DNA from 4 places in the Spirosoma rhododendri genome. Region 3 is predicted to be linked to each of the others. Evidence: riboswitches for the same ligand, from Rfam matches in the RefSeq annotation. Region 3 holds a riboswitch; each other region holds the start of a gene.

Region 1 (2,198 bases), 1.3 Mb from region 3:
GGATGGCGGACCGGACGGATGCGTATCAGCCGTGTTCATCACTTCAGTTGCTGATAGTAAACCAGTTGGTGCTTCGGTAGCAGATCGGGGTGCAGAATACGGATCAGGTCGGCCAGCACCAGATGCGGATTGACGGCACCGGATTCCCAGAAATCGTTGGAACCCCGACTGTTGACCCGTTTGGTATAGCTGTACAGTCGTCCGGTTTTGAAAGCTTTGAAATCGGCGTAGCGCGCGTCTTTGGCCAGTACACTCTGCTTCGAATCGACCGACATCATCCCCACGTTGAGCCAGTAGTCGGCCGTTAGGGCGACGGGGTACACGGCTTCAAAATTGAGCGGTAGGCTACCCGTTGCCCGGCGGTTCACCCACGGATATTTTCCTCCGGCATCCAGAAAAAAGCGGGTCATGTAGCTGTCGCCGTCGGGTACGAACCAGGCGTCCTTGCTGTTCATGCCGCTGATAATCGTCGGCTTGCTGGCAACCGGCTTCGTCAGCGTAGCCAGCCGGTTGTATTCCTGCTCGACCTTCGCGAATTTCTGGTTGACGAGCGTTTCTTTGTTGAGCAGCGCAGCCAGCAGTTTCACCCATTCAGCCCGGCCCAGTGGCGTTGTCTCCACCCATTCCGAGTTGATCAGCACCGGCACGCCCGCACCCCGGATGGTACGGTAATGGTCGAGCCGGGCCGTGGGGCTCCCCATCGCCATCAGCAAATCGGGCTGCATCGTAATTACCTGTTCGTCGTTGATGGTCTGGTCGCGGCCCACTTCACGGACCTTCCCCGCGTCGATGCGCTGAATCACCTTCGGCGACGATACGTATTTGAGATTACCCAGACCGACGATGAGGTCTTCCGCCCCCAGGAATTCCGCCAACCCTACGTGCATCGACGACATAGCGACGATACTCCGCAGTGGAATATCAATGACCTGACTGGCCGCGTAACCTTTCGGCGCGGGCGTTCCGCGCGGCACCAGCACGTACCGAACCGTATCGACGCTTTTGTCGAACGGACTCATGATCGACACGAATTTGTAGGGGCCGCTGTAGCGAATCGTAAAGCCTTTGGCGTAACGGATGGCAACCTGCGGACGGGCCGGAACCGCGCTTTTGGGTGCGGGCTTTGCGGTAACCGTATAGGATACGCTGCTGGTTGACAGACCAAACAACAGGCAGACAAACCAGGCGGCAATGCGTGGTTTACGCTGCAAAAAACGAGCAGTTTTTGTATGCACAGATGAACGGGCCTTTTCTCCGAAAGCCATTATCGATGAAGCAACGGCAGGTCTTCTGACTTACTCCGTAACCAACGGCCTTCCCATTTCGCAGAAACAGTGGCACACGGGGTTGATTACGTTTGTGGAGATTACAGCAGCGGAGACTGTTCCGGTTTTGCACCGGGATTCCCTTTTAAAACCGGCCGGTCGTGTCTGAAACACACCGTCGGCTACCCTTGCCCCACAAAGGTACGGTGTTGGTATTCGTAATCGTACTACGCTGCCGGAGAAATGTCGGCCCGCCCGTTTCGACCAGTAGTGCGTTTTCACAAACTGGTGCGGACGGCCCTGATGCTACTGACTTTTAAGATAACTGTTGTGGTACTGTCGCAAGAGGGCATCGAGCTGATAGCCCACTTTGTACCGGGAGCCGATGTTGTAGCCCCGGCTGTAGTTATACTCCCACCGAAACTCTTCGGTACTTCGCAGCCTGACCCGCTTCGTCTGCGCAATACGTCCCGGCGGGATAGGGATAGCGAAGTTAAAGCCAGCGGTCGAGCCATTTCCCGTTTTGGTCGCAAAAAAGCCCACCTCAACATTCGGAAACTGCCGGATAAAGTCAATTCGTCCGCCCCGGTCATTGTACAGGTACTGCCCGCCCGATACTTTCAGCGTTACATTATGTCGGCCAATGCGGTAAGCCAGATCAGCCAGCAGCAGCAGGTCCGTGGGCGACTGATAATAAAAGCCGTCTTTGGGGAAGAAGTAAAACCCGGTCAGGCTGGTTTCAAGCCCGAATGACCAGGGAGACCGCAGGTCTGCGTGCCGGTACTGCACGTTCAGGCCGTACCGGTCCGTGTAGAACAATCCCGCCGAAATACTCATAAAGTCAGCCTGGTTAAGCGCCAGGAACTGGTTCAGGAAGATCGGGGCCGGACGAACATTCAGCGCCTGATTATCCAGATCATTCACGATTGGAAA
Region 2 (2,198 bases), 1.2 Mb from region 3:
CCGGTGCAGCGGTCTGCGTGACGGTCAGCAGCCGGTCGAGGTCGACGGTTTTGGGTAGTTCGTCGGCGATGGCCTGAATGATCTGTTCGTAATCCGTTTCGGACGACAGGTGCAGCCCCAGATGCCGCGAGGGAATGGCAAAGCGCGGGTTGTTGGGCAAATAGCCCAGCGGTTCTACACCCACATCGGCGCAGGCGTCGGCCAGAAACCGGTAGTGCGATTCAGACCCAACGTTGTTGAAAATAGCCCCGACCAACCGGATACCCGCGTAAAAATTCTTGAATCCGTAGAGCAGCGGGGCCACCGAATACGCCATCGCCTTCGCGTTGACAACCAGCACGACGGGTATGTCCAGTAACTCCGCCACGGCCGCGCTACTGCCCTGCATCCGATCCGACCCGTCGAATAACCCCATCACCCCCTCCGTAATCGCGACGTCAGTCTCCTGCACGTATCGCCCATACGAAGCCCGTACGTGCTCCGGCGACGCCATGAATAAATCGAGATTGATGCTGGGCGGCAGTCCGTTGGGCGGCACTCCGTTGGGTCGACCGGCCGCCGTGCTGTGGTGCTGCGTGTCGATGTAGTCGGGGCCGCACTTGAACGGCTGCACCTGCAATCCCCGGTTTGCCAGCGCCCGCAACAGCCCCAGCGTGAGGGTCGTCTTGCCGGAACCGCTGGACGGTGCCGCGACAAGGAACTGAGAAAAGCGTTCAGCCATGCGTAACGTGGGTTGAGTCGTGAGCAGACCAACGGCCGAACCGGTATTTCTGTGCGCTGGCAGTATGGAGAAGAGGGGGTTGGTAGGCAGGCCTATACTGCCGTTCTTGCTGATACCATACCGGTAAGTCAGCACGCACCAAACCCGACCTAGCTTCAAACCGCGGAAGCGTTGTCGTCTCGAAACAGGCAGGTCTCCTGACTTGAACCATCGCTGCCGTCCTTCCCGAATCGACGGGTTAGTGGACGCTTGTGAGCAGCGACTTGATGCGTTCGTACAGTTGCGCGACAGTTCGGGCTTATCCCGATTCCCTTTTCACCACCTATAGGGTGGCACCTGTTTCGGTTGGAAGAAATGACGTCGAAACGTTAATCGATACCAAAGGTAACGCGAAAAGCCCCTACTTTTGCAGCTGTTAGCTGGTGCCCTTCCGTTGCGGAGGGCTTAAAAGGGAATCCGTCGCCCCGCCGATGCGGAGTTAATCGGAGCAGTTCCCGCTGCTGTATAGTTCACAAATCAGGCATTGACAATACGCCACTGTTCCGGACGGAATGGGAAGGCGTCGGTGCTGAACGAGCCAGAAGACCTGCCGCGAACATCATAACCGGGTTGCTTTCGGGACCAAAAGCGGCAGGAAAGTCAACGGATGCGCCGATGCGGCAGCGTCCGGGCTTTTTTCGTGCGCACTTCCCAACGGTCAGCCCCAATCCGTTGCGCACATGGTCAATCCGTTACTCCTCGATTCGTTACTGCTGGGGGTTCAGCACTCCTTCGAACCCGATCACATGGCTGCCGTGTCGGTACTGGCGTCGGAGAAAGAAAAATCAGGCCGTCGGCATCTATGGCGGGTCATCTGGCGGTCGTCGCATTGGGCGCTGGGGCATTCGTTCACGCTCATTCTGTTTGCCTGCTTCATTCTGTTACTCAAATCGGCCCTGTCTCTCAACATCGCCGAGCAGGTTGAACTGGCGGTTGGGCCGCTGATGATCTGGCTGGGCGTCGTCGCGATCCGGCGCAATTACGTACAGACCCACGAACGCGCCCATCCGCACAATCCACCGGCCACGACGTTCAGCCGGTCGTTCTGGGTTGGGATGGTGCATGGATTGGCCGGGACAGGTGGAGCCTGCACCGTCGCGCTGACCCTGGCTGCCCGCGACGCAGCAACCGCCGTCTGGATTATCATCCTGCAAAGCGCGGGGATCATCGTCGCCATGACGCTGTACGGTTGCCTGCTGGCTTTTTCACTGACAAAAGTGGTCGACCGCTGGCGCACGGCGGTGCGGGTTATCAACTACGCCGTCGGTATTTTCTCCATCGGCATCGGGCTTCTCACGCTGTGGGAAGTGGCCCAATCGTATCGGTAGGCCCGTTTTACTTCTCTTTCTGTCATCCCGACGACAGGAGGGATCTTCGGTAGCAGACGACTCTCCTACTCTTACCCGGAGATTCCTCCTGTCGTCGGGATGACAAAAAC
Region 3 (2,198 bases):
ACCGGGCGCTGATTACGGGGCAGAAAACCGGGAATAAAGCCGCGCCCTTCGCCGACAGTGTTGGTATCGGCTACTACCATATCGACCTGCACCCCAGTACCAGCGGCAACAACTACATCGACTTTGGGTCGTTGCCGTTTCAGATACCGTTGGGGGCTTTACTGCCGCAACGAATGGAAAATCTGCTGCCCGCCTGTAAAAATATCGGTACGACACACATCACCAACGGCTGTTACCGACTGCACCCCGTCGAGTGGAGCATCGGCGAAGCGGTTGGGGCGTTGATTTCGTTTGCCATCGATAGAAAGGTGCCACCCCGTGCCGTGCGCGAAAAGCAAAACCTGTTGGCCGACTTTCAGCAACTGATTCGTTCGCAGGGTATCGATACGCAGTGGCCTGCCTAGTCCGGTCATCAGCGAGTGGGGCAGCAAATCTCGTCGACCGACGGTTTTGCCAGAAAAAATCTGGTCGGATAAGCGTTTGAGGGTCAGGCGGCAACACCGGGCTATGACCTGCGCGGCCAGTCTGCTTACGGTGGGCCGGGTGCGTCATCGTTGTGATTGTCCGGCCAATGCGACTAGCTTTGCCCCAACGTTCTTTGTTTTCCGTCAAACAGGCTATTGGTTTTCCTGAGAGGTTCAGGAGATTAAAAAGGAATCGTGTGAAATTCACGAGCAGACGTTGCTACTGTCAGTGACCATCAGAAAAGGGTTTGCCCTCGATGTCCATTGTCCCCGTTACCAGGGGATGAGAAGGACGGCAAATACCGTCACAAGCCAGGAGACTTGCCCTTAGCCTTGCTGATTACGCCCACACGGCCCTGGGTTCTATCACGTATTGACCACTTTTTCCCGTTTCATTTTTCCGCTCCATCACCGGGGCCGGGTGTGGTGTGTCGTATCGATAGAGTTTGGAGTTGGGTAGGCGTATGGAGTTCGGCATCGAACGCGATCAACCATTTTTCAAACCATTTTTATGATCGCACACAATCTCGGCTATCCACGAATTGGTAGCCACCGCGAACTCAAACGGGCCTGCGAACAGTTCTGGGCCAACAAAATCACGTGTCAGCAGCTAGAGGACGTCGGGCGGCAAATCCGCACCGATAACTGGCTGACCCAACAGCAGGCGGGCATCGCGCTCGTTCCCTGCAACGACTTCTCGTTCTACGATCAGGTGCTCGACCTGTCGCTGACGGTAGGGGCCATTCCACCCCGTTTCCAGCCGCTGCTCGACAGTGCCGAACCGGACGATGACCACCTGACGCTGTACTTCGCCATGGCGCGGGGTTATCAGCAGAACGGCCTCGACCTGAAAGCGATGGAGATGACCAAGTGGTTCGACACAAACTACCACTACATCGTTCCGGAATTCTCGAAAGACCAGTCGTTTACGTTGCTGTCGGAACGCATCTTCACCCAGTTCGATGAAGCCCGGCAGACGCTTGGCGTGGTGCCGAAACCGGTGCTGATTGGCCCCGTGACGTATCTGTTGCTGGGCAAAGAGAAAGACGTCGACTTTGACCGGCTGGACCTGATCGACCGGCTGCTGCCCGTCTACGAACAGATACTGAGTCGCCTTCAAACGCAGGGTGCCACTTGGATTCAACTGGATGAACCGGGTCTGTCGCTCGACCTGACCGATGCCCAACGCGCGGTGTTCGCCAAAACCTACGCCCGGCTACGCGGACAATTCCCCGACCTGAACATCCTGCTGGCGTCGTATTTCGACTGCTACGGCGACAACCTGAACCTGGCCCTGCAACTGCCCGTCGACGCGCTGCACCTCGATCTGGTCCGCTGCCCAAGCCAACTGGACGACATCCTCCAAACTGATTTTGCCAGCAAGTCGACGCAGCTTTCAATAGGCGTCATCAACGGGCGGAATATCTGGATCAATGATCTGGAAAAGTCGCGACAGACGATCCAGCGGGTTGTCAATGCTATTGGTAGTGAGCGGGTTATGCTGGCACCATCGTGTTCGCTGCTGCACGTTCCCTGCGATTTGGCTAACGAAACGGCCGAGCAGGGCCTGACGCCCGAAATCAAGCAATGGCTGGCCTTCGCCCGGCAAAAACTGGACGAACTGGCCACGCTCACGACGCTGTTCAACGACCCCGCCAATGCGTCAGCGAATGCGGTTCTGGCGGCAAACCAGCAGGCCATCACCGCCCGGAAAGAGTCAGCGCTGATTAATCG
Region 4 (2,198 bases), 1.1 Mb from region 3:
GGTTGTGGCCCCGGCTGCGTAGGTCGTCAGCAACCGCGCCGACTGCGTACGGGTTCGCTCCCGCGCAATGGCATCCTGCGGGCTCAGGATCAGATCATTATCCGTCAACCAGGCATTGACCGACAGTTGCTGACCGTTGCGGTGCCGCACGTACACATCCTGCACCAGCCCCCGTTGCGCCGTCGTGGCCTGATCGACGAAGTAGTTACGAAATTCGCGGTACGGGTAGTCGTTGTTCAGCTGACTCCGGTACAGGTACGTCCGGCCCGACACCTGCCAGTTTGCCCCCGGCGCACTGCTGTAGCGAAGCCCCAACTGCGTCTGATTATTACGGAACGACGCCAGTTGCTGCCCCACCGTCACGCCCAGCCGCGTTTGCCAGTCGGCCTGACTTCCCAGCAGAATGCTACCGCCCACGGCATCGGAGCCGATGGCACTGGCCCCTGAGCCATATTGCACAGCCAGTTTATCGAAACCCGCGACGGGCACGGTTGAGAAATCGGTTTGGCCGAGGTTCGGCTGGTTAATATTGATGCCGTTCCAGAGAACCGCCGTGTGGTTGGCCGACGTACCGCGAAAGGATACCGTAGCCAGCTGACCGGGGCCGTAGCTCTTAAACGCCAGGGGTGTATTGTACGTCAGCAGGTCGGTGATGGTGCTGAACCGAAACTGAAGCAGTGTGGTCGAATCGATGCGCTGAATTTTTTGCCCCGCCAGAAACCGTTCAGGCGCGATAGCCCGCACCGTCACCGCCGACAGCGCCACGGCGGAGTCGGGTACGGTTGTGGTGGTTTGGGCGAGCGCGCCAACAGGCCAGCTAGCCATCAGCGAAAGCCCAACAGCCCCCCAAAACCATCCGTGGGTTTTCACAATCTGATTCAGTTCTCGTGCGTGTTTGCGTCAGCACGCGACCGGGCCGTTTCCTCCGAACGATTCGGCAGCGGATGGTCATCGGCAGGTCTCCTGGCTCGTCGTCCCGGTCCGGGCCTTCCCGCCCGTAGGCAGTGGCCATGCAGATTGAACCGGGTTTGTACAGACTTACAGTTGCGGGGACAGCGTCGGTTTTCCACCAACTTCCCTTTTAAGCCATGAACGCCACTACGGAGCGGCATCAGGCACCGATAACTCGCGACAAAGGTACGGGAATCACCTAAAAAAACAGCCCCGATTGCTCGGGGCTGAATTATTGAACAGGTGGAATAGTAACGGAAAGACTACCTCGTTACTTGGTCAGTCATGGGTAAATACCCACTACCTGCCAGATGGTCAAACGTATGTAGCCCCCTCACTCCGTCCTATGTTTATTGATTGAGCGGTGCAAACGGGTTCGCGAACGGTAACCTCATCACGAAAGAGGGCCACTTAGAAGCCTTCTGCCTTGATTTCTTTCTCCGTAACGGCACCGTATTTTTTCACCTTATCCCGAATCGCATCGGCCTTTCCGATCAGCACGAATTGCAGGTTCTTGTCAGGAAAATACTGGTCGATGATCTGCCGCGTTTTGGCTACCGTCAGCCCGTCGACGTTCTTCTGAAAATTGTTGATAAACGACTCATCGTACCCCAGGCTAAACATATCCGTCAGCAGGTTGGCCAACTCGCTCGCTGACTCATAGCGAGGTGGAAAATCGGCTTTGACGTAGTTTTTGGCCGATGTCAGCGTCTTCTCGTCGATACCGGTGCGGTGCAGGCTGTCGAGCACATGAACGGCCAAGTCAATCGCGGGGATCGTGCTACTATTCTTCGTGAATGTCGATACGACAAACGTACCGCTGTTCCGATACGTCGCAAATCGACTGTTGGCCCCGTAGGTCAGGCCGGAGTTCACGCGCAGCGCATCGTTGAGCCACGACGTAAATCGCCCACCCAGAATCGTATTGACAACCGTGACGGGAATAAAATCGGGATTACTCTGCTTGATACCCTTACCACCGATGATAAACGTCGTTTCGCGGGCGTCGTCTTTGTTGACCAGCAGCACACGAGGACCGCTGAACGCCAACGCCGGTTCGTCCAGCCGGGGCGTAGTGGAAGCCGCCGTTTTCCAGTTGCTGAACAGATCGGTCATGCGCTTTTTCATCGCGGCCGTGTTGAAGTCGCCGACGATGGCGATAGCCGCCCGGTCGGTGGTATAATTTTTCTGATAAAACTGCCGAACATCATTCGCCGAAATCGCCGACACCGACGCAGGTGTCCCCG

Evidence for each region. A riboswitch is a leader RNA that binds a small molecule or an ion and turns the genes downstream of it on or off. The one in region 3 is predicted to bind cobalamin.
Region 1: it holds a riboswitch for cobalamin, as region 3 does, so the genes downstream of both, HH216_RS15315 (ABC transporter substrate-binding protein) here and metE (5-methyltetrahydropteroyltriglutamate--homocysteine S-methyltransferase) in region 3, are expected to answer to the same signal.
Region 2: it holds a riboswitch for cobalamin, as region 3 does, so the genes downstream of both, HH216_RS15440 (hypothetical protein) here and metE (5-methyltetrahydropteroyltriglutamate--homocysteine S-methyltransferase) in region 3, are expected to answer to the same signal.
Region 4: it holds a riboswitch for cobalamin, as region 3 does, so the genes downstream of both, HH216_RS01245 (TonB-dependent receptor plug domain-containing protein) here and metE (5-methyltetrahydropteroyltriglutamate--homocysteine S-methyltransferase) in region 3, are expected to answer to the same signal.

The regions. Positions count from the first base shown of each region.
Region 1 covers NZ_CP051677.1:3,684,729-3,686,926, reverse strand. Annotated here, with positions in the region: gene HH216_RS15320 (FecCD family ABC transporter permease) at 1-39, opposite strand, end outside; gene HH216_RS15315 (ABC transporter substrate-binding protein) at 39-1,211, opposite strand; cobalamin riboswitch at 1,264-1,470, opposite strand; gene HH216_RS15310 (YjbH domain-containing protein) at 1,572-2,198, opposite strand, start outside.
Region 2 covers NZ_CP051677.1:3,707,720-3,709,917, forward strand. Annotated here, with positions in the region: gene HH216_RS15435 (cobyrinate a,c-diamide synthase) at 1-721, opposite strand, end outside; cobalamin riboswitch at 892-1,076, opposite strand; cobalamin riboswitch at 1,124-1,329, shown strand; gene HH216_RS15440 (hypothetical protein) at 1,441-2,088, shown strand.
Region 3 covers NZ_CP051677.1:4,948,291-4,950,488, reverse strand. Annotated here, with positions in the region: gene HH216_RS20590 (FAD-dependent oxidoreductase) at 1-404, shown strand, start outside; cobalamin riboswitch at 605-807, shown strand; gene metE (5-methyltetrahydropteroyltriglutamate--homocysteine S-methyltransferase) at 976-2,198, shown strand, end outside.
Region 4 covers NZ_CP051677.1:309,416-311,613, forward strand. Annotated here, with positions in the region: gene HH216_RS01245 (TonB-dependent receptor plug domain-containing protein) at 1-825, opposite strand, end outside; cobalamin riboswitch at 937-1,138, opposite strand; gene HH216_RS01250 (M16 family metallopeptidase) at 1,363-2,198, opposite strand, start outside.